2 regions of the Burkholderia sp. YIM B11467 genome follow, and region 1 is predicted to be linked to the other one. Evidence: predicted binding sites of a transcription regulator. Region 1 holds the regulator's gene; the other holds the start of a gene.

The links. Region 1 encodes HrcA, which represses chaperone genes, less so after heat shock. Its sites were predicted from a motif close to TTAGCACTCNNNNNNNNNGAGTGCTAA; they were not measured.
Region 2: the regulator HrcA is predicted to act here: its motif matches at 3,324-3,350, upstream of groES (co-chaperone GroES).

Annotation. Positions count from the first base shown of each region.
Region 1 covers NZ_JBQVSQ010000003.1:534,953-545,444, forward strand. The annotation lists gene ACTRWB_RS14455 (hypothetical protein) at 262-423, shown strand; gene ACTRWB_RS14460 (RNA-binding S4 domain-containing protein) at 395-802, opposite strand; gene hemH (ferrochelatase) at 887-1,951, opposite strand; gene hrcA (heat-inducible transcriptional repressor HrcA) at 2,077-3,099, opposite strand; gene ACTRWB_RS14475 (NAD kinase) at 3,231-4,133, shown strand; gene recN (DNA repair protein RecN) at 4,153-5,802, shown strand; gene ACTRWB_RS14485 (carbohydrate-binding protein) at 5,932-8,172, opposite strand; gene glnE (bifunctional [glutamate--ammonia ligase]-adenylyl-L-tyrosine phosphorylase/[glutamate--ammonia-ligase] adenylyltransferase) at 8,316-10,492, opposite strand, start outside.
Region 2 covers NZ_JBQVSQ010000003.1:373,947-384,438, reverse strand. The annotation lists gene ACTRWB_RS13825 (EAL domain-containing protein) at 1-227, shown strand, start outside; gene ACTRWB_RS13820 (GntR family transcriptional regulator) at 395-1,078, opposite strand; gene ACTRWB_RS13815 (response regulator transcription factor) at 1,826-2,614, shown strand; gene groES (co-chaperone GroES) at 3,424-3,717, shown strand; gene groL (chaperonin GroEL) at 3,764-5,404, shown strand; gene ACTRWB_RS13800 (hydroxymethylpyrimidine/phosphomethylpyrimidine kinase) at 5,548-6,414, opposite strand; gene ACTRWB_RS13795 (rubredoxin) at 6,669-6,839, shown strand; gene ACTRWB_RS13790 (hypothetical protein) at 6,944-8,245, shown strand; gene ACTRWB_RS13785 (YqgE/AlgH family protein) at 8,428-9,006, shown strand; gene ruvX (Holliday junction resolvase RuvX) at 9,003-9,452, shown strand; gene pyrR (bifunctional pyr operon transcriptional regulator/uracil phosphoribosyltransferase PyrR) at 9,439-9,954, shown strand; gene ACTRWB_RS13770 (aspartate carbamoyltransferase catalytic subunit) at 10,029-10,492, shown strand, end outside.

The DNA.
Region 1 (10,492 bases):
AAAACTACAATTTCAAGAGGGTTATTCGCCGGCATTCGCCATTGCCGCGAAACAACCGCGCGTCCTGCCGGTGCATGCGTCGCAGCGTTCGCCGGATCGGGAGAAACGGCCTGTAACAACGCTTACCTGGCAAGTACTAGCTGCGCACAACGCCGCTGCACTACACTCCACTCAAGCGTCGGAAAAGCGTGTTTACCCTAAGCTGACCGTCGCCTTACATCCACCAGGCGCCTTTTCACCCGTCTTCTCGAGGGGAGTACCGTGAAACTGACCTTTGCGATTTCGGTGGTCGCGCTGGTACTCATTGCCGGCACCACCACCATCTGTCTGTCGGGAGCCGTGACCGATCGCACGACCGAATACGGAAGCGCGCGGGCGACGTTCGACCAGATGTTCAGCTCCCACCAGAAAATCTGTCGATGATGCGCCGGTCGCGCTTCGTCGGCCGGCCGTGCAGCTCGGCCGCCGGCTCGCGATACGTGCGACGCCGCTCCAGTTCGGCGAGCCGCGCGGCCCGCCCCGCTTCCGTTTCCTCGTAAAGCGTCTGCGCGACGCTCGCCGGCCCGCGCACATCGCACACGCCGCGCACGGCAATGTGCCAGACGATGCCGTCCATCGCAATCTCGACCTCGTCGCCGACGCGCACCTCCTTCGCCGGCTTGATCGCGGAACCGCCGATCTTCACGTGCCCCTTGTCGACCGCATCGGTCGCGAGCGAGCGCGTCTTGAAGAACCGGGCCGCCCACAGCCATTTGTCGATGCGCAGCTTCGCGCCCGGTTCCGTGGAAATCTTGTAGTTCATGTCAGCCTCCGCCGGGCCGCCCCAAGGAGGCTGACCGCCTCCCCGGCGCGCAGCGAATGAAATGTGCGCGGGTGTCGTTCCATCTCAGTTCACCGTTTCGGGCTGCGCGGCCTTGACGGGCCAGCCCTGCAGGTTCTCGGCGACGATCTCGCCGATCGCGCCGAGCCACGCGGGTGCGCCGTTCAGGCACGGAATGCGGTGGAACGCCTTGCCGCCGCCGGCGAGGAACTCGTCGCGCACTTCCATGCCGATCTCCTCGATCGTCTCCAGGCAATCGGCCGTGAAACCGGGACAGAACACGTCGGCCCGCCGCACGCCTGCCTCGCCGAACTCGCGCAGCGTCGGCGCGGTGTACGGCTGCAGCCATTCGGCCTTGCCGAAGCGCGACTGGAAGGTGACGCGGCATTCGGTCGTCGACAGCCCGAGCGCGGCCATCAGCAGCGCGCCTGTTTGCTGGCACTGGTCGTGATACGGGTCGCCGAGGTCGAGCGTGCGCTTCGGCACGCCGTGAAAGCTCAGCACGAGCTTGTCGCCCGCCGCGAAGTCGGGCCGGCCGTGCTGCGCCCAGTACTGGCGCACCTGCTCGGCAAGCGCGTGGATATAGGCCGGATGGTCGGCGTAGTGCCGCACCGTGCGCACCTCCGGCTGGTTGCGCATGCGCGCGAGCGCGTCGAATGCGGCATCGAACGCGGTGGCCGTGGTCGACGCCGAGTATTGCGGATACATCGGCATCAGCAGCACGCGCTCGACGCCCGAGCGCTTGAACTGCGCGAGCGCGTGCGCAATGTTCGGGCTGCCGTAGCGCATCGCGTAGTCGACGAGCACGTGATAGCCGTTCGACACGAGCAGGTGCCGCACGCCGTCGGTCTGGCGCTCGGTGTGCACGCGCAGCGGCGAGCCCTCCGGCATCCAGACGGCCGCGTATTTCTTCGCGGACGCGCGGCCGCGCAGCGGCAGGATCAGCGTGCGCAGCAGCACCTGCCAGACGACCTGCGGAATTTCGACGACCCGCGGATCCGACAGGAATTCGGCCAGATAGCGCCGTACTGCGCGCGGCGTGGGCGCGTCGGGCGTGCCGAGATTGATCAGCAGCACGCCGATGCGGTGGGCGGCCGCGATGCTCGAAGGCGGCTCAAGATCGAAACGCATGGGCAAGAACGTGCTCAGGGCACGGGACCGGACGGCTCTCAATTATAGCGGGCCGCCCCGTACCGTTCGGCCGACTGTCGGCACGCACGGCGCCGCGGCACGATGACGGGGCGGGATCGGGTGTGCTACTGCTGGCTCAACGTCAGCGACAGCAGGCGCGCGGTGATGTCGACGATCGGAATCACGCGGTTGTACGCCATCCGGGTCGGGCCGATCACACCGAGCGTGCCGACGATCTGCCCGTTCACCTCGTAAGGCGCGGTGACGACGCTCATTTCCTCGATCGGCACGAGCGTCGATTCGCCGCCGATGAAGATCTGCACGCCCTGGGCGTGGCTCGACACGTCGAGCAGTTGCAGGAGGCCCGTCTTTTGGTCGAACACGTCGAACAGCTTGCGCAGCCGCGCCATGTCGGACGACAAGTCCGCCACCTCGAGCAGGTTGCGCTCGCCGGAAATCAGCACGGTGTCCTCGGTGTCGGGCACCTCGGTGCTGGCCGTCACCGCCAGATGCATCAGCGCGGTCATGTCGCCGCGCAACTGGTCGATCTCGTCGCGCAGGCGGCGGCGCACCTCGTCGAACGACAGGCCGGCGAAATGCGCGTTGATGTAGTTGGACGCCTCGGTGAGTTGCGACGGCGAGTAGTCGCGCGGCGTCGCGAGCATCCGGTTCTGCACGTCGCCCTCGGGCGTGACGATGATCAGCAGGATGCGCTTGTCCGACAGCCGCATGAACTCGATCTGCTTGAACACGTGGCTGCGACGCGGTGTCAGCACGACGCCCGCGAACTGCGACAGGTTCGACAGCACGCTCGCCGCGGCGGCGACCACCCGCTGCTGCGGCTCGCCGGCCTGCAGCGTGTTCTGCACCTGCCGCGCGACGGCCTCGGCGTCGATCGGCGTCTCGACCGTGAGCATCGTGTCGACGAACAGCCGGTAGCCGCGCGGCGTCGGCACGCGGCCGGCCGACGTGTGCGGGCTCGACACGAGGCCGAGCTCCTCCAGGTCGGACATCACGTTGCGGATCGTCGCCGGGCTCAGCTCGAGCCCGGAATAACGGGACAACGTGCGCGATCCGACTGGCTGACCGTCGGCGATATACCGTTCGATCAGGGTTTTCAGGAGGGTTCGTGCGCGAGGATCTAGCATGGTGGAAAATTTTAGCGCAACCGCGCGACCGCGGCGAGTGGCGTCGGCCGCCATTGCGCGGGCCGGCCCGATCCGGCCCCACCGGTGCACAGCCGGTTCTTTTCGTCAACGAGCTATGGTGTAATGCCGGCATGAAAACCGGTAATCAGTTCAATACTGTCGCGCTCGTCGGCCGGAGCAACACGCCCGGCATCGCCGAGCCGCTCGCCACCCTGGCTGCCAGCCTCGCGAAGCTGGGCTTCGAGGTCGTCTTCGAAGGCGATACCGCGCGCGAGTTCGGCATCACCGGTTATCCGGCGCTCACCCCGGCCGAAATCGGGGCGCGTGCGGACGTGGCGGTCGTGCTGGGCGGCGACGGCACGATGCTCGGCATCGGCCGCCAGCTTGCGCCGTACCGGACGCCGCTGATCGGGATCAACCACGGGCGGCTCGGCTTCATCACGGACATCGCGGCCGCCGACATGCACGCGCTCGTCCCCGTGATGCTGTCGGGCAAGTTCGAGCGCGAAGAGCGCTCGCTGCTCGAGGCGCGGATCATGCGCGACGGCGAACCGATCTACCACGCGATCGCATTCAACGACGTCGTCGTCAACCGCAGCGGCTTCTCCGGGATGGTCGAGCTGCGCGCGTCGGTCGACGGCCGGTACATGTACAACCAGCGTTCGGACGGCCTGATCGTCGCCACGCCGACGGGCTCGACCGCTTATGCGCTGTCGTCGGCCGGCCCGATCCTCCATCCGCAGCTGCAGGGCATCGTGCTCGTGCCGATCGCGCCGCACGCGCTGTCGAACCGGCCGATCGTGCTGCCGGACGACACGAAGATCGCGATCCAGATCGTCGGCGGGCGCGACGTCAACGTGAACTTCGACATGCAGTCGTTCACCTCGCTCGAACTGAACGACACGATCGAGGTGCGCCGCTCGAAGCACACGGTGCCGTTCCTGCACCCGATCGGCTACAGCTACTACACGACGCTGCGCAAGAAGCTGCACTGGAACGAACACGCATCGAACGAAGACGACAAGGCGTCCTGACGCCCCTCCGCCCGACACCATGCTCCGCCACCTCTCGATACGCGACTTCGTCATCGTCGCCGCGCTCGATCTCGAATTCGACCGCGGCTTTTCCGTGTTTTCCGGCGAAACCGGCGCCGGGAAATCGATCCTGATCGACGCCCTCGCGCTCGCACTGGGCGAACGCTCCGACGCGAGCGTCGTGCGCACCGGCTGCGGCCGCGCCGACATCACGGCCGAATTCACGCCGCACGACCGCGTCGTGCGCTGGCTCGACGAACACGCGTTCGACGCCGAGGACACCGTGATGCTGCGCCGCGTGATCGACGCGAACGGCCGTTCGCGCGCGTTCATCAACGGCACCAGCGCGACGCTCGCGCAACTGCGCGAACTCGGCGAGATGCTCGTCGACATCCACGGCCAGCACGCGCACCAGTTGCTGATGCGGCCCGACGCGCAGCGCGAGCTGTTCGATACGCACGCGGGGCTCGTCGCCGATGCCGCGAACGTCGCACGTGCGTGGCGCGTCTGGCGTGACGCGACGCAGGCGATCGACGCCGCGAAGGCGCACGAGCGCGAGCTGCAGCTCGAACGCGAAAAGCTCGCGTGGCAGCTCGCCGAGCTCGACAAGCTCGCGCCGCAGGCCGGCGAATGGGATGAGGTCAGCAACGAGCACAAGCGCCTGTCGCATTCGGCGAACCTGATCGAAGGCGTACGGGGCGCGCTCAACGCGCTGTCCGAGGCCGACGACGCGATGCTCGCGCAGCTCGGCGCGATCGTGTCGAAGCTGCGCAGCCTCGCCGACTACGACACCACGCTCGGCGACGCGCTCGCGTCGCTCGAACCGGCCGAGATCCAGCTGCAGGAAGCCGTCTACTCGCTGTCGCACTACGCGCAGCGCGTCGATCTCGACCCCGAGCGGCACGCGCAGGTCGAAACGCGCCTCGATGCGCTGCACTCGACCGCCCGCAAGTTCCGGCTGCCGCCCGACACGCTGCACGAAGAACATGCGGCGCGCCGCGCCCAGCTCGCCGCGCTCGACGCGGCCGCCGATCTCGGCGCGCTCGAGGCGATCCAGGCCAAGGCGCGGGAAGCCTATCTCGCCGACGCGAAGCACCTGTCCAAGGCGCGAGCACAAGCCGCCAGGGCGCTGGGCACGGCCGTCACGACAGGCATGCAGGAACTGTCGATGGCGGGCGGAAGTTTCGAAGTCTCGCTCGTGCCGCTCGCCGACGGCGGCCCGCACGGGCTCGAGCAGGTCGAATTCCGGGTCGCCGGGCACGCCGGCGTGCCGCTGCGGCCGCTCGCGAAAGTCGCGTCGGGCGGCGAGCTCGCGCGGATCAGCCTCGCGCTCGCGGTCATCGCGAGCGCCGCGAGCCCGACGCCGACATTGATCTTCGACGAAGTCGATACGGGGATCGGCGGCGGCGTCGCCGAAGTGGTCGGCCGCCTGCTGCACCAGCTCGGGCGCGACCGTCAGGTGCTGTGCGTGACGCACCTGCCGCAGGTCGCCGCACGCGGCGACCACCACTTCCAGGTCGCGAAGGGCGCCGACGACCGCGGCGGCACGGTCTCGACGGTCGTCGCGCTCGACCGGGCCAACCGGATCGAGGAGGTCGCGCGGATGCTCGGCGGGCTTGAGATCACGGCCACGACGCGCAAGCACGCGAAGGAAATGCTGGCGGCCTGACGCGGCCGTCACGACTCGGCGCCCGGCCATGCAAAGGCCGGGGGGCGGACTCGCCCGATTCATCCGGCCAGGCCCGGCCCCCGCATGCGGCCCCACGCGCCGCATCGCGCCCGCCCTGCCGCCCGCACGTTACCCCTTGCACTGCTCGTGCATGTTGGCCGCGCCGACCGGGCGCCACGCGGCCCACTCGCCGCCCGTGCCGGGCACGTCGCCCAGCACCCACCAGCCGTTGGCCCAGACCTTGCCCGCATGGCTGACCTTCTGGCACGGCTGCGCATAGGTCTGCCTGGGATCCCACGCGGTCACGCCCTCGCCGACCGATGCGTGCACGGTCACGCGGTGGGTCGCGTCGGACGTGCGGCCCAGCGCATCGGTCACCACCAGCCTGAAGTCGTAGCGCCGCTCATCCGCCGCCGTCGGCGCGGTGAACGTCGCGACCGCGCCGGTCTGCACGAGCGGCACGCCGGCCGGCCCCGTCCACGCATAGCTCAGCCCCTTGCCCGTCGACGACTCGCCGGACAGCGTGACGCTCGCGCCGCCGTCGGCCGACGCCGGTCCGCCGATCGCCGCGCGCGGCGGCGCGACGACCTCCTGCGCCTTCACCTTGACGACGTGCGTCGCCTGCGCGGTGTAGTCGTGGTCGTTGGCGACGGTCAAGCGAAACGCGTAGTCGCGGTCCTGCTCGAGTGCCGGCGCAACGAAGCGCAGCTCGGGGCCGGCCGGCTTCGCGTCGATGCCGGCCGGCGCGCTCCATGCGTAGCGCAGATGCTCGCCGCCCGACGACGCGCCCGACAGCACGACCCGCGCGCCCGCGTCCGCCTGCTGCGGGCCCGTGACCACCGCGTTCGGCAGCAGCAGGCCGTCGTTCCTCACCTCGATCACCGCGCCGTCCGGCCCGACCGATTTCACGGTGACGAGCTTGCCCGACAGCGTATCGTGCAACGTGTGCCCGGGCATCAGCGGCGCGTCCTTCATGCCGTCCGCGCTGCCGGGCATCGCGTCGACCAGCGTGTTCGTCAGCACGTTGCCGCCGTGCGCAACGGTCCGCACGATCACGCCGTTGACGAACGGATCGCCCGCCTTCCAGTCGTCGAAACCGCGCAGCGGCTGGCGGAACTCGAACCACAGCGTCGAGCCGTCGGTGCGCGCGACCCGGTACGCTTTCGCGCCCGGCGCATCGCCCCACAGCGGGGCAAGCCGGTAGGTGCCGTCGGCGCGAATCTCCGGTACATCGGCTTCGCCGAGCCAGCCGGCGAACAGCTGGTAGCTCGCCGGATACAGGCGCCGACCGCCGCCACCCATCGTGTCGGACGGATCGTCGACCTTGCCGGCGCGACATGCGCCGCCGACCTCGACCGTGCCGCCCGGCGTCGGACAATCGACGAGCGAGCCCGGATGCTTCGCGCCGAGGTTGTGGCCGAACTCGTGCGACCACATCCAGTAACCGTGGCCGCTCGCGTTCGACAGGATCCAGTTGCCCGGCGTCGCGGCAAGACCGCTCCAGCCGCAGTTGCTCATTTTCGGCAGGTCGACGAACAGGTAGTCGAATTGATCCGGGTTCACGCCACGCGCGAGCGCCGCTTTGCGCGCGGCCGTGCGGATCGCGCCCGAATCGCAGGTTGCCGGCCGGTCGCCGAGATTGACGCTGTCGAGCGTTTCGCCGTGAACCGTCAGCTTGCCGCGCGACGCGACCTCGAGATAACGGCGCAGCGACGCGTAGTCGTCGCCATCGCCGAACACGGCCTTGCGCACGACGTCGGCATCGGCCGGCTTCGAGTCGTTGAAGTGCGTGACCATCAGCAGCACGGATTTATCGCCGGCAAGCGGCCGGGTCGGCAGCGGTTGCGGCAGCGGATAGGTGAACGTCGACGCCGGTGTGAAGCCCGTGCCGGGACGCATCGCCACGTCGCGGTTGTCGGCCGACGCGCTCAGCACTTCGGTTCGGCCCAGATCGCCGCGATACTTGTTGCGCAGCACGATCCTGCCGTCGAGGCCGGCGCTGACCTGCCAGGTGCGCATCGACGTGTAGCCGTCTCCGTTGCAGGTCCCCAGCGTGACCCGGCCCGCGTCGCCGTCCGAGTGGGCGCGCAGACAACGATCGCCTCCCTGCGCGATCGCCGCCCGGTTGCGGATCAGCTGATAACCGCCGCTCTGCTTCTGAAACTGCCAGTCCTGCGCCGCACTGCCATCGCACGCGGCGAAGGCGACCGCGTCGCCGCCCGGTTGCCACGCAAGGCACTGGCCTTCGCCAAGCAACCGGTTCGTGAGCGGGGTCGGCGCCGCATCGGCGGCATGGGCGGCAACGGAGAAAAGTCCCGTGACGGCCGCGGACAGCGCCGTCGTGACAAGTGAATGGCGGATCGGTTTCAAAATAGGCTCGAGATCGCTTCGTGCACACGCGGTGCCGGTTGAACGGAAAGCCGCATTTTTTCGATGCCGGCCGTTCCGCTCAAACAATCTCAATCGATTCTCAAAGCCTCGGGTGCGCGGCCCGGACGGCCCGCGCGCCGCCGTCACGCGCCGCCGAACACCCGCTCCCACAACGCCGTCACCGCGGCCCGCTCGCCGGCGACCGTCGCCGGGTCGACCCGCGCCTTTTCCATCCCGTCGAGCCGCAGCTTGTGCTGCAGCTTCCGGTACTTGCGGTAGGCCGCGCCAACCTGCTCGGCCTCGTCCTCGCCCATCAGCCCGAAGCGCGCGACCTCGCGCAGCAGCGCGATGTTGCCGGTATTGCGGATCAGCTCGGCGTCGCTCGACGCGTGCAGCAGCACCCAGTACTGGACGATGAACTCGATGTCGACCATCCCGCCGCGATCGTGCTTCAGGTCGAACAGCTCGGTCTGGTTCGGGTGACCGGCAAACACCTTGCCGCGCATGTCGACGATCTCCTTCGCGAGTACGTCCCCGTCGCGCGGCGTCGTCAGCACCTGATGGCGGATCGCCTCGAAGTCCGCGCCGATCTGCGCGTCGCCCGCGCTGTAGCGGGCGCGCGTCAGCGCCTGGTGCTCCCACACCCACGCGGTATTCGCGGCATCGCCCTCGCGCAGCTGGTAACGGCGGAATGCGTCGAGATCGGTGACGAGCAGCCCGGCCTCGCCGTTCGGCCGCAGCCGAAGGTCGATGTCGAACAGCGCGCCCGCACCGGTCGCCGTCGTGAGCCACGTGATGAGCCGCCGGGTGAAGGTCGTGTAGACGTCCGCCGAGCGCTCGTCGGGGTCGTCGTACAGGAAGATCAGGTCGAGATCGGATGCGTAGCCGAGCTCCTTGCCGCCCAGCTTGCCGTACGCGATTACCGCGAACTTCGGCACGTCGCGATGGCGCTTCGCGAGCTGCGACCAGACGACTTCGATCGTCACGTCGAGCACCGCATCGGCCAGCTCGGACAGCCGGTCGCTCACATGCTCGACCGACAGCTGCCCGGCGAGATCGATCAGCAGGATCCGGAACACCTCCGCGTGCTGCGCGTGCCGCAGCAGGTCCATCTGCTGCTCGGGGCCGTCGGCCGCCGCGAGGCGCGCGCGCAGCGCGTCCTTGAACGCGGGCCAGTCGAACGGGCTCGCGATCGCCTCGTCGTCGAGCAGTTCGTCGAGCAGTTGCGGGTGACGGATCAGGTAACCGCCGCCCCAGCGCGTCGCGCCGAGCACCGACAGCACGCGATCGAGCGCGGCCGGATATTCGGTCAGCAGCGCGAGATAGACGCCGCGCCGGCTGACCGTCTCCAACAAGTCGAACAGGCGCACGATCGTGTCGTCGCGGCGCGCGGCGTCGATCCGCGGCGCGGCCTCGAGCGCCCGTTGCGCGACGCTGTCGAAGCGCTGCCGGCTCTTTTCCGGCAAGCCCGTGTAGCGCGACGACTGCCAGATCGCGCGCAGCCGCGCGAGCACGGTGGCCGGATCGGCGAAGCCGAGGCCGTCGAGGCGCGCGACCAGCGTGTCGTCCTCGCCGTCGTCGGCCAGCGCGCCGCTCCAGATCCACGCCGCCGCCGTATCGTCGCCCGCCGCGCAAGGGTTGCCGCCCACCTTGTCCGCGAAGATCTGGCGGAACTGCGCCTCGACGAAGGTCCGGTGATCATCCAGCACCGTCATCAGCGCCGCATAGTCGGCAAAGCCGAGCGACGCGGCCAGCGCCGCGCGTTCGTCGGGCTCGACCGGCATCGCGTGCGTCTGCGCGTCGTTGCGGTATTGCAGCCGGTGCTCGAGCGTGCGCAGGAAGTTGTAGGCGTCGGTCAGGCGCGCGCGCACGTCCTCGCCGATCAGCCCGCGCGCCTGCGCATGGCGCAGCACCGCGAGCGTCGGCCGCACGCGGAATTCCGCGTCCTGGCCGCCGCGGATCAGCTGGAACACCTGCGCGCTGAATTCGATTTCGCGGATCCCGCCGCGCCCGAGCTTGATGTCATCGGCCTTGTCGGGCCGCATCGATGCACGGCGCGCGGCTTCCTGCCGGATCTGCTGGTGCAGCGAACGGATCGCGCCGATCACCCCAAAATCGAGATAGCGGCGGTACACGAACGGCTTGACGATCGACTCGAGCTGGGACTCGAGCCGCTGCGCCGCGTCGCTGTCGCCTTCCGATACGAGCCGCCCCTTGATCCATGCATAGCGCTCCCACTCGCGCCCCTGCACGTAGAAATATTCCTCGAGCATTCCGAGGCTGCAGACGAGCGGACCGGAATCGCCGTTCGGACGCAGCC
Region 2 (10,492 bases), 160 kb from region 1:
TGTGCGATATCCACGAAAATATCGAATCGCGGGCCATGGTGGAAACGCTCGTCGAGCTCGGGCGCCGCTTGAAGAAGCGTGTTGTGATCGAAGGCGTCGAAACCGAGGCTCAGTTCGAGTGGTTGAGGGAGATGACGCCAATTGATTGCCAGGGATATTACATATCCGAGCCCATCCGGGAGGAGCAGGTAGGCGGGTTGATTGAACGGCGCGGAATTCTGTGTTGAATGACGAGTGGTTGTCGACGTCTTGCTCGGTGCTGCTGCTCGACGTCGACGGTAATTCCACCATGTCTGTTCGAGATCGACGGTGTTTTGCCGACATCGCTACGTGCGCGATTGAGCTGGCACGATATATACCTGGTTGCGGGTGTGCTCAATTCATCGAAGGCATATCAGACCGCAGCTCGCGAGTGATACGGTTCAAAATCAAGGGTAAAGCAGTCCCGCGTAAATGCATCAATGTAGTCCATCATCATGTCTGATGCGAGTTCGGCTTCCTGCTCGTCACCATCAGCTACTGCACGCGCGACTCTCACGTGCTGCAGACTTGCCGACGGCAAATTATTCAACCGTTTGTGATACATGAAGTAAAAGCGCCGGGACAACGCATGTAGCGGTGCGATAGCCTCAGCAGCGAACTGATTTCGCGAACATTGAGCGATAAGCTGATTGGCCGCATATAGGCTTCTCAAGTAGTCGACAACGTTTTGTGATTCGCCTGCCGCGTCGAGTTTTTCAACGACGTCGCGGATCTGCTCGCGCTCCTCGGGCGATGCACGCCGTGCAGCGCGCCGTGCGATGAGGCGCTCGAGTTCACGGCGTGTTTCGAGCACGAGCAACTGATCATGAATGTTCGGGACAGTGATCATGATGCCGTGACGCGGCACGATCTGAAGCAGATGCGACGCAGCCAGTCGTTGTGCGGCCTCGCGAACCGGCGTTCTCCCCGTATTGAGCTTCTCCGCGAGGGATGCCTCCGACCAGACACTGCCGGGCGCAAGCTCGAGCGTCACGATCAGTTCTTCGAGTTTCTGGTGAGCCTGTTCGGCAAGGGTGGTACCCGTTAGTCCGTTCATGTGTCCGGTGATCCAGCAGAAAATATTACTAACATATTAGCGTGGTCACCCCCCGTTTTCAACACGCTGTAAAGGGGTCAATGCTGGCGAGCGGGTTTACCCGCTTTGACCTCTGCCACACGTCTCGATATCCTACTGATATGTCAGTAACATCTGAGTGGCATACTTGATGAACGAGTTGGGCCGAAGACACGGCGGCGTCGTGCCGGACACCGATGGATCTGCCCAATTCGCTGATCGCTACCGAGGTCGACATGCGCGTCGCTGATATAGGTGCCAGAGTGCGTGGCACGCTCGTGATGATCTGCTAGCTCGGTGAGTGCGGCTTCACTGGAATTGCATACAACATTCGCGAACGGGTGTTCACCTGCGTGATTGCAGCCGCGGGGCTTCGGATGAATTACCGGCAACCAAAAGCGGCATCACGCGCGAAATGGGGACGCAAAAATCGGCTATCTGCCCGTGGAGGATTCCGATGGGTGCAGCAAGACTTCCACGCTACGCGCCGAGCACGTGCTGTTTGAAATAAAGGGCGCCGAATTTATTTTTTATCGAAATGAGAATGCACGAAAAAAAGTGCAGGTGTCCGCTCGGGTTGTGTTGTATCGGATCGAATGGGTCCGTTGTGAGTTGATGTTGAAGTTTGAGTGAGGAAGATCTCAATCGCTCGGTAGTTGTTAAAAATATTATATTTGTGTCTGCATGTTCGGGCGATCGATTGGAGTGGTCTGAAAATTAATCGTGTCGATGAAGGCTGGGGGTGTTATGAGTATCCTGTTAGTGGAAGGTGATCCGGGTCAGGCGTCAGCATTTGAAAAGGCGCTGCGAGGGTCAAACCGGGAAATTTCGGTGGCGTGCGATAGTGCGCGAGCCGTTCAGTTTCTGAGAAAGAAAGTCGTGGAGCTCGTGGTGCTTGACTGGAGAATCCCGGACGCCAGCGGTCTGAATTTGTTGCACTGGATTCGAGCCAATCTTGGAGACGCGCCCGTCGTTTTGTTTCTGGCCGCGAGAACGCTGGAGGCAGATATTGCCGCTGCGCTGGATGCCGGGGCCGACGAGTACATTGGCAAGCCCTTTCGTGAGATCGAGTTGATGGCTCGAATCAATGCGCTGCTGCGTCGAAGCGGCCGAAATAAAAAAACCGATAATAGAGTCGAGGTTGGGGCGTATGTTGTGAATCCGCTTATGCGCACGATAACCCTGCACGGCAAAAACATCGATTTGACTGCGAAGGAATTTTCCTTGGCGAGTTGCCTGTTCAATAATCTTGGAAACGTAGTCTCCCGAGATTCCTTGTCGACGCTGGCATGGGGGCGGACACTGGATGGCACGTCGCGAAGCCTTGACACGCACATCTATCGACTTCGTCAGAAATTGGCGCTTCGCCCGGAAAACGGCTTTCAATTGAGCGCTGTGTATACGCACGGCTATCGGCTCGATATGGTCGACGATTTCTCGACGGCGGAGAATTTCATGGTCCGTGGCCAGGTCGCGCGAGGTGCGATGACTGAGGGTGCCGCTTCCGCGCTGCTTTAAAAATGCCGCGTGATTCGTCCGGTGAATGAGGGGTGTGCGGCGAAAGCGATCTGCGGTGCTCCTCGTGGTGATTTCGCGAGCGAGATCCTCGTGACCTGACCCTGTGACAAGACGAATTCGATGGGTGGCTGGTCGACGAACAGATCGTCCGGATCTAGCCGGCAGTGCATTTTGACCATTCCGCCAACAGGCGGCTTCGAGGCCGGTTGCTTTCTCACAGGCAACCGGCCGACGTCGCTCGGGAAACGACATTCGTCCTTCCGATCGATGTGTGGCCGATCGGGCGTTCACGATTGCCCGTCGAGCGTCGGCTGAGACGCGGCGAAGAGACCAACTGCTCCGATCCTGAGAGGAGGGCGTCGTGACGCGCTGCCTGCGCGTTGATCGCGAATATATGTTTGCACCCTATTTGTTTCGACAGCGCTTGCTCGGGATGTACGGGAATTCCCGAGGTGTCGCAGCCGCTGCTGCATGGCCATGGCGACGAACCGAACAGGCGACTCCTGCTATCCTCCCGGATACCGCCGCCGTCGCTCGTGGTTTTTGCTAGGCTATTGTTTTTGCACGATATATTTCCGTGGATCCGGCCTCTTCCACGTCGCCTCAAGCCCAATCTCAAGCGAACGAAGCTCAGCGCCGAGCGCCCCCCGCCTGCCCGGAAAAATCCTCCGGATCCCCTTCTTGAATTTGTCAAAACCCGTCCATATAATTAGCACTCGCTGCACGAGAGTGCTAACAATTCTCTGCCGGGCGATTTGCCGGGCAGATTCCCTAAGCGTTCTTCAATCTCAGTCAAGAGAGGAGTGAATATGAACCTTCGTCCTTTGCACGATCGCGTGATCGTCAAGCGCCTGGATCAGGAAACCAAGACCGCCTCGGGCATCGTGATCCCCGAAGCCGCTGCTGAAAAGCCGGATCAAGGCGAGATCCTCGCGGTCGGCCCGGGCAAGCGTGACGACAAGGGTGCACAGATCGCGCTCGACGTGAAGGTCGGCGATCGCGTCCTGTTCGGCAAGTACGCAGGCCAGACCGTGAAGGTCGACGGCCAGGAACTGCTGGTCATGCGCGAAGAAGACATCATGGCCGTGGTCAACGCTAACTAAGCGTCCTCCGACGGTACATATTCCCAAGAATTCAAGGAGTTAGAAGATGGCAGCTAAAGACGTCGTATTCGGCGATTCCGCCCGTTCGAAGATGGTCGAAGGCGTGAACATTCTCGCCAACGCAGTCAAGGTCACGCTGGGTCCGAAGGGCCGCAACGTGGTGCTCGAGCGCAGCTTCGGCGGCCCGACGGTCACCAAGGACGGTGTGTCGGTCGCGAAGGAAATCGAGCTGAAGGACAAGCTCCAGAACATGGGCGCGCAAATGGTCAAGGAAGTCGCTTCCAAGACCAGCGACAACGCAGGCGACGGCACGACGACGGCAACCGTCCTCGCGCAATCGATCGTTCGCGAAGGCATGAAGTACGTCGCATCGGGCATGAACCCGATGGACCTGAAGCGCGGCATCGACAAGGCAGTCGCAGCGGCTGTCGAAGAGCTGAAGAAGATCAGCAAGCCGTGCACGACGAACAAGGAAATCGCACAGGTCGGCTCGATCTCGGCGAACAGCGATTCGTCGATCGGCGATCGCATCGCTGAAGCGATGGACAAGGTCGGCAAGGAAGGCGTGATCACCGTCGAAGACGGCAAGTCACTGGCCGACGAACTCGACGTCGTCGAAGGCATGCAATTCGACCGCGGCTACCTGTCGCCGTACTTCATCAACAACCCGGACAAGCAAGTTGCCGTCCTCGACAACCCGTTCGTGCTGCTGCACGACAAGAAGGTGTCGAACATCCGTGATCTGCTGCCGGTACTCGAGCAAGTCGCGAAGGCTGGCCGTCCGCTGCTGATCATCGCTGAAGACGTCGAAGGCGAAGCGCTCGCAACGCTGGTCGTCAACAACATCCGCGGCATCCTGAAGACCGTTGCGGTCAAGGCACCGGGCTTCGGCGATCGTCGCAAGGCGATGCTGGAAGACATCGCGATCCTGACCGGCGGTCAAGTCGTCGCGGAAGAAACCGGCCTGACGCTCGAGAAGGCAACGCTGGCAGAACTGGGCCAGGCGAAGCGTATCGAAGTGGGCAAGGAAAACACGACGATCATCGACGGCGCAGGCGAAGCCGTGAACATCGAAGCACGCGTGAAGCAAGTGCGCGCGCAAATCGAAGAAGCGACGTCGGACTACGACCGTGAAAAGCTGCAAGAGCGCGTGGCCAAGCTGGCCGGCGGCGTGGCAGTGATCAAGGTCGGTGCTGCGACCGAAGTCGAAATGAAGGAAAAGAAGGCACGTGTCGAAGACGCACTGCACGCAACGCGCGCAGCTGTGGAAGAAGGCATCGTGGCAGGCGGCGGCGTTGCGCTGATCCGCGCTCGCACCGCGATCGCGGGCCTGACCGGCCTGAACGCCGACCAGAACGCCGGCATCAAGATCGTGCTGCGCGCCATGGAAGAGCCGCTGCGCCAGATCGTCACGAACGGCGGCGAAGAAGCCAGCGTCGTGGTGGCGGCAGTTGCTGCAGGCAATGGCAACTACGGCTACAACGCAGCAACGGGCGAGTACGTCGACATGGTCGAAGCCGGTGTCGTCGACCCGACCAAGGTCACGCGCACCGCACTGCAGAACGCAGCTTCGGTTGCAGGCCTGCTGCTGACGACGGACGCAGCTGTTGCAGAACTGCCGAAGGAAGATGCACCGATGGCTGGCGGCATGCCGGGCGGCATGGGCGGCATGGGCATGGACATGTAATCGACTTCGGTCGATGGTGTCCGGAGCGCGCAGCGATGCGCGTTCCAGCCAAAAGAAAAGACCCGCAGCGATGCGGGTCTTTTTTTATTTGCGCGCGGGATTCACTGCACGCGCGGGCCGGCGTTCAGCCCGCCGCACGCGCTTCAATGCCGGTGCGACGTCCTCGGCACCGGGTCGACCTTCGTGGCCGGCGGCGTGTCCGAGTCTTCGTTGCTGCGCGCCCAGAAGAACCGGTCGGGCATATGCGCACCCATGCCGGGCCGGAACGCGTCGCGCACGGCCTGGTACAAGTACTCCTGCGCCTCGCGGACCGCTTCGGGCGGCTCCTGGCCGTTCGCGAGCAGCGCCGCGATCGCAGCGCCGAGCGTGTCGGTGATGCCCATCAGCCGGTGCGGCGAGCGATCCCACATGTCCTCGCGGAGCTGGCCTTCCTCGCCGTACAGCGTGTTGACGAGCCGGTGCGAGCCCATTTCGGACGACAGGATGTACTCGCAACCCTGCGACAGCAGGTGCGATACGGCCGCGTCGAGATTCGGCGCCTCGGCATCGCCGTCCGGCTGTGCGAGCGCGATCAGCGTCGCGTAGTCGGCGACCAGCAGCGTCGTCTGGGGCGCCAGCAGGTCGGCGATCGATTCGCGCAGGTCGTCGGCTGCCAGCACGTGTTCGTCGTCGAGCGTGAAGTCCGGCGCGAGCACGAGCGGCACACCGTCGTAGTCGGCGACGACCTCGGCGATCGCGCTCACGACTTCCGCGCGCGTCGCCGCGCCGATCTTGAACGCGGCGACCGGCATGTCCTCGAGCAACATGCGCGCCTGGGCGGCGACGACGTCGGGATCGAGGCCGGTCACTTCGTCGCAGGCGGCCGAGTCGCGCACGGTGTAGCCCGTCAGGACGGACACGCCGTGACAGCCCATGCTCGCCAGGGTCATCAGATCGGCTTGGAGGCCGGAGCCGCCGGTGGGATCGGACAGGCCGAAGGTGAGGACGATCGGAGGGGCGTTGCTGGACATGTAAAAATGGGGCAAGAGAAAAACGGGAAAGCGACGGGTATGCGGACGGCGAGGCGAAATGGGCTTTTTCGGCCCTGTGTTGCCCGGCAGGCCGCACTTTTCAGCCATTATGCGGCGTAATCCGGCCCGCACGACGGATTTTTTAGCGCAGCGCAACGTAGTTGCCGTACTCCAGCGCGATTGCTAGGCAGTCCGGCCCCGACACGGTACCATCATGGCTCCCGAATTTACCGACTTTCCCGACGCGGCTTAAGATGGAATACAAGAGCTGGATGTGCCTGATTTGTGGCTGGATTTACGACGAAGAAGCCGGGCTGCCGGAAGAGGGCATTGCCCCGGGCACGCGCTGGGAAGACGTCCCGATCAACTGGACGTGTCCCGAATGCGGCGCCCGCAAGGAAGACTTCGAGATGGTCCAGATCTGACCGGACCCTTGGCCCACGGACACACCGCTCAGGCCTCGCATCGGCCCGGCGCTCGCGCGCCGAGGTTCGCGCGAGCGACTCGACGATGACAGGCGCGCGTGTCCATGACGGCCGATCCGGCGAACATTCCCCAACCTGACGCACTGCCCAACCCGCGTGGCGGGGCGGTGCGTGCAGCCGACGCGTGGCTTGCGGCCGCCGCCGACGCATTCGAACGTCGCGACGACGCAACCGCGCCGCTGTCCGCTGCCGCGGCCGTGCTGGCGGAAGCCGGCTGGCTGCCGGCCGCGCGTTTCGCGGGGCAACTATCGGCCGCCGCGGCGCTCGTCGCCACCGAGCCGACTTCGGCCGGCTGGCGTGCCGCGTTGCGCGATTTTCGCGCGGCCGTCGGGCGCCACAACCTGCGCGAGCTAGCCTGCTCGCCCGTTCTCTTCGAGCATTTCCGTGCGTTGCGTGCGCAAAGCGCCGCCGACCTGCGCGCGAGCGTGCCGCTCGACGCGCTCGCGCTCGTCGGCCGCGCGGTGCCGCCAGCGACGCTGCGGGCGCTGCCCGATGCGTTCGCGACCCGGATACGCGCCCGCTACGAGCAGGCGCTGCTCGGCGTGCTGCGCGCGCAGCAAGGCGCGCCCGATGCGGCGCTCGACGAACTCGAGGCGATGCTGGCGGCGCTCACCGACGACGGGCCGTACGATTTCTGGCGGCTCGCGACCGCGTGCCTGCGTGCGCTGCGCGCAAGCGGCGCGCCGGAGCTGAAGCGTTTTCTCGCGCGGACGAACCTGCTGCTCGGCGAGCATGCACAGGGTCGGCGCAGTGCGCCGCCCGAACTCGTGTGCGAGGCGGTTGCGCTGTTATGGCGCGATTTCGCGCTGTTCGGCGCCGCGGCCGAGGATGTCGCGCTCGTCGACGTGCTGCACGACTACGGGCTGACGGTCGACTGGCACGTCGCCGGCACGCCCGCGTCCGAAGCGCTGTGGGAGGCCGATGCCGCGCGGGCCGAGCACGATGCGGTGGTCGCCGCGCCGACCCGCACGCTCGGCGTCGTGACCGTCAATGCGCATGCCTATGAGGATTTCCTGCAGACGGCCGATGCGTCGATGGTCGATCTCGCGGTCGATCCGGCCGCCGCCGACGCGGGTGCCGCGTGGCATGCGTCCGGCGCCGCCTACCGGGTCGGCACGGCCGCGTGCGCGCTCGGGCTCGGCCACGCGGCGCTGCTGGCCGATACGCTCGGCCTGGCGTGGCGCCGTGCGGCGCACGGCGTGCCGCTCGCGGACGGCGGCCTCGATGCGCACCGTCACGCGTCCGACATGTTGCGCGCGGCGCTGCTGAAGATCGCGGCCGGCGTCGCGCCGCCCGACCTCACCGCGGCGTCCGCGGCGCTTGGCGCGGCGCTCGGCCGGACCTGACGCACAAGGGGACGGACACATGGCGGCGGCCCTTGCCGCGCGGGCCTGCAACACGCTCCCGACAGCGCCCGCGCGCGTGTTAGAGTGCCGTGTGATCCGCGCGCGCCGTTGCCAGCGTGGCGCGGCGTTGCTTGTTGATCGCGGCCCGGTCAGGTCGCGGCGTCTTTGCTAAAATTCAAACCATGTCAAAGCCTTCCGATCGCATCAATCTCACCAACCAGTTCCTGATCGCCATGCCGAACATGGCGGATCCGACGTTTTCGGGAACGGTGGTCTATCTTTGCGATCACAGCGAGCGCGGTGCGCTCGGCCTCGTCATCAATCGTCCCACCGACATCGACCTCGAATCGCTGTTCAACCGCATCGACCTGAAGCTCGACATCGAGCCGTTGCTGCACATTCCCGTGTACTTCGGCGGCCCGGTCCAGACCGAGCGCGGTTTCGTGCTGCACGAGCCGGTGGAGGGCGCGAGCTACAACTCGTCGATGTCCGTCGAAGGCGGGCTGGAGATGACGACGTCGAAGGACGTGCTCGAGGCGGTCGCGACGGGCACCGGCCCGAAGCGCTTCCTGCTGACGCTCGGCCATGCGGGCTGGGGCGCAGGGCAGCTCGAGGAAGAAATTTCCCGCAACGGCTGGCTGACGGTCGCCGCCGATCCGCGCATCGTGTTCGACACGCCGGCCGAAGAGCGCTTCGAAGCCGCACTTGGCCTGCTCGGCGTCAGTTCGTCGATGCTGTCAGGCGAAGCAGGGCACGCATGAGTGGCGCGAGCGCGCGCGATGCGACGCTCATGGCGTTCGACTACGGCGAAAAGCGTATCGGCGTCGCGATCGGCAATGCGCTGACGCGCTCGGCCCGCGCGCTTCTCGTGATCCAGAACCTGAACCGCGAACACCGCTTCAAGGCGGTCGGCGACCTGCTGGCCGAATGGCGGCCGGACGCGCTCGTCGTCGGCCTGCCGATGCATCCGGACGGCACGCCGCACGACATGACGCAGCAGGCGAAGCGGTTCGGCAACCAGCTGAACGGCCGTTTCGGGCTGCCCGTCACGTGGGTCGACGAGCGCTATTCGTCGGTCGAGGCCGAGGCCGGGCTGCGCGAGCGCAACGTGCGCGGCCGCGCCCGGGCCGAGATGCTCGATGCCGAGGCCGCCCGCGTCATCCTTCAACAGTATCTCGATCAATTGTCCGACCATGAGCACCATTGATGCCGAGGCGCTTTACCGCGTCCTGCTCGACCAGATCCGCGCCGCGTACGGTACGGCTTTCGCCGAACCGGACGGCCCGCGCCTCGCCGGCATTTACAGCGGCGGCGCGTGGCTTGCCGAGCGTCTCGCGCGCGATCTCGGCGCACCGGCGTTCGGCGTCGTGAACGTTGCGCTGCATCGCGACGACTACGCGAAGAAGGGCCTGCACAGCCAAGCCAGCCCGACGTCGCTGCCGTTCGAGATCGACGGCGCGCGCATCGTGCTCGTCGACGATGTGCTGTACACCGGGCGCACCGTGCGCGCGGCGCTCAACGAGCTGTTCGACTATGGCCGTCCGGCCGCGGTCGAGCTCGCGGTGCTCGCCGATCGCGGCGGCCGCGAGCTGCCGGTCGCTGCGCGTTTCGCGGGCGGCGCGCTCGACGTGCCGGCCGGCGCGACGCTCGTGCTCGCGCGCGACGATGCCGCGCAGTTCACGCTGCGCGTCGAGGCGCACGGCGCCTGAACGGCACGCGAAACCGTATCCCGGGCCGCTGGTTCGCACCGCGGCCCGTTTGCATAGTTGGAATCACGCACACCATGACCACCGACACCACTGGCCGCACCGGCAATCCCGCCGCGGCCGCGAGCCCCGATCGATTCCGCTACGGTTTCCTGAAGGGCAACCCGCAGCTCACGAAAAACGGCGAGCTGAAGCATCTGCTGTCGATCGAGGGCCTGCCGCGCTCGATCGTCAATCACATCCTCGATACGGCCGAGCAGTTCGTCAGCGTGACGGACCGTGAAGTGAAGAAGGTGCCGCTGCTGCGCGGCAAGTCCGTCTTCAACCTGTTCTTCGAGAACTCCACGCGCACGCGCACGACCTTCGAGATCGCCGCGACGCGCCTGTCGGCCGACGTGCTGAACCTGAACATCAATGCGTCGTCGACGAGCAAGGGCGAATCGCTGCTCGACACGATCAACAACCTGTCGGCGATGCACGCCGACCTGTTCGTCGTGCGCCACGCGTCGAGCGGCGCGCCGTACCTGATCGCCGAGCATTG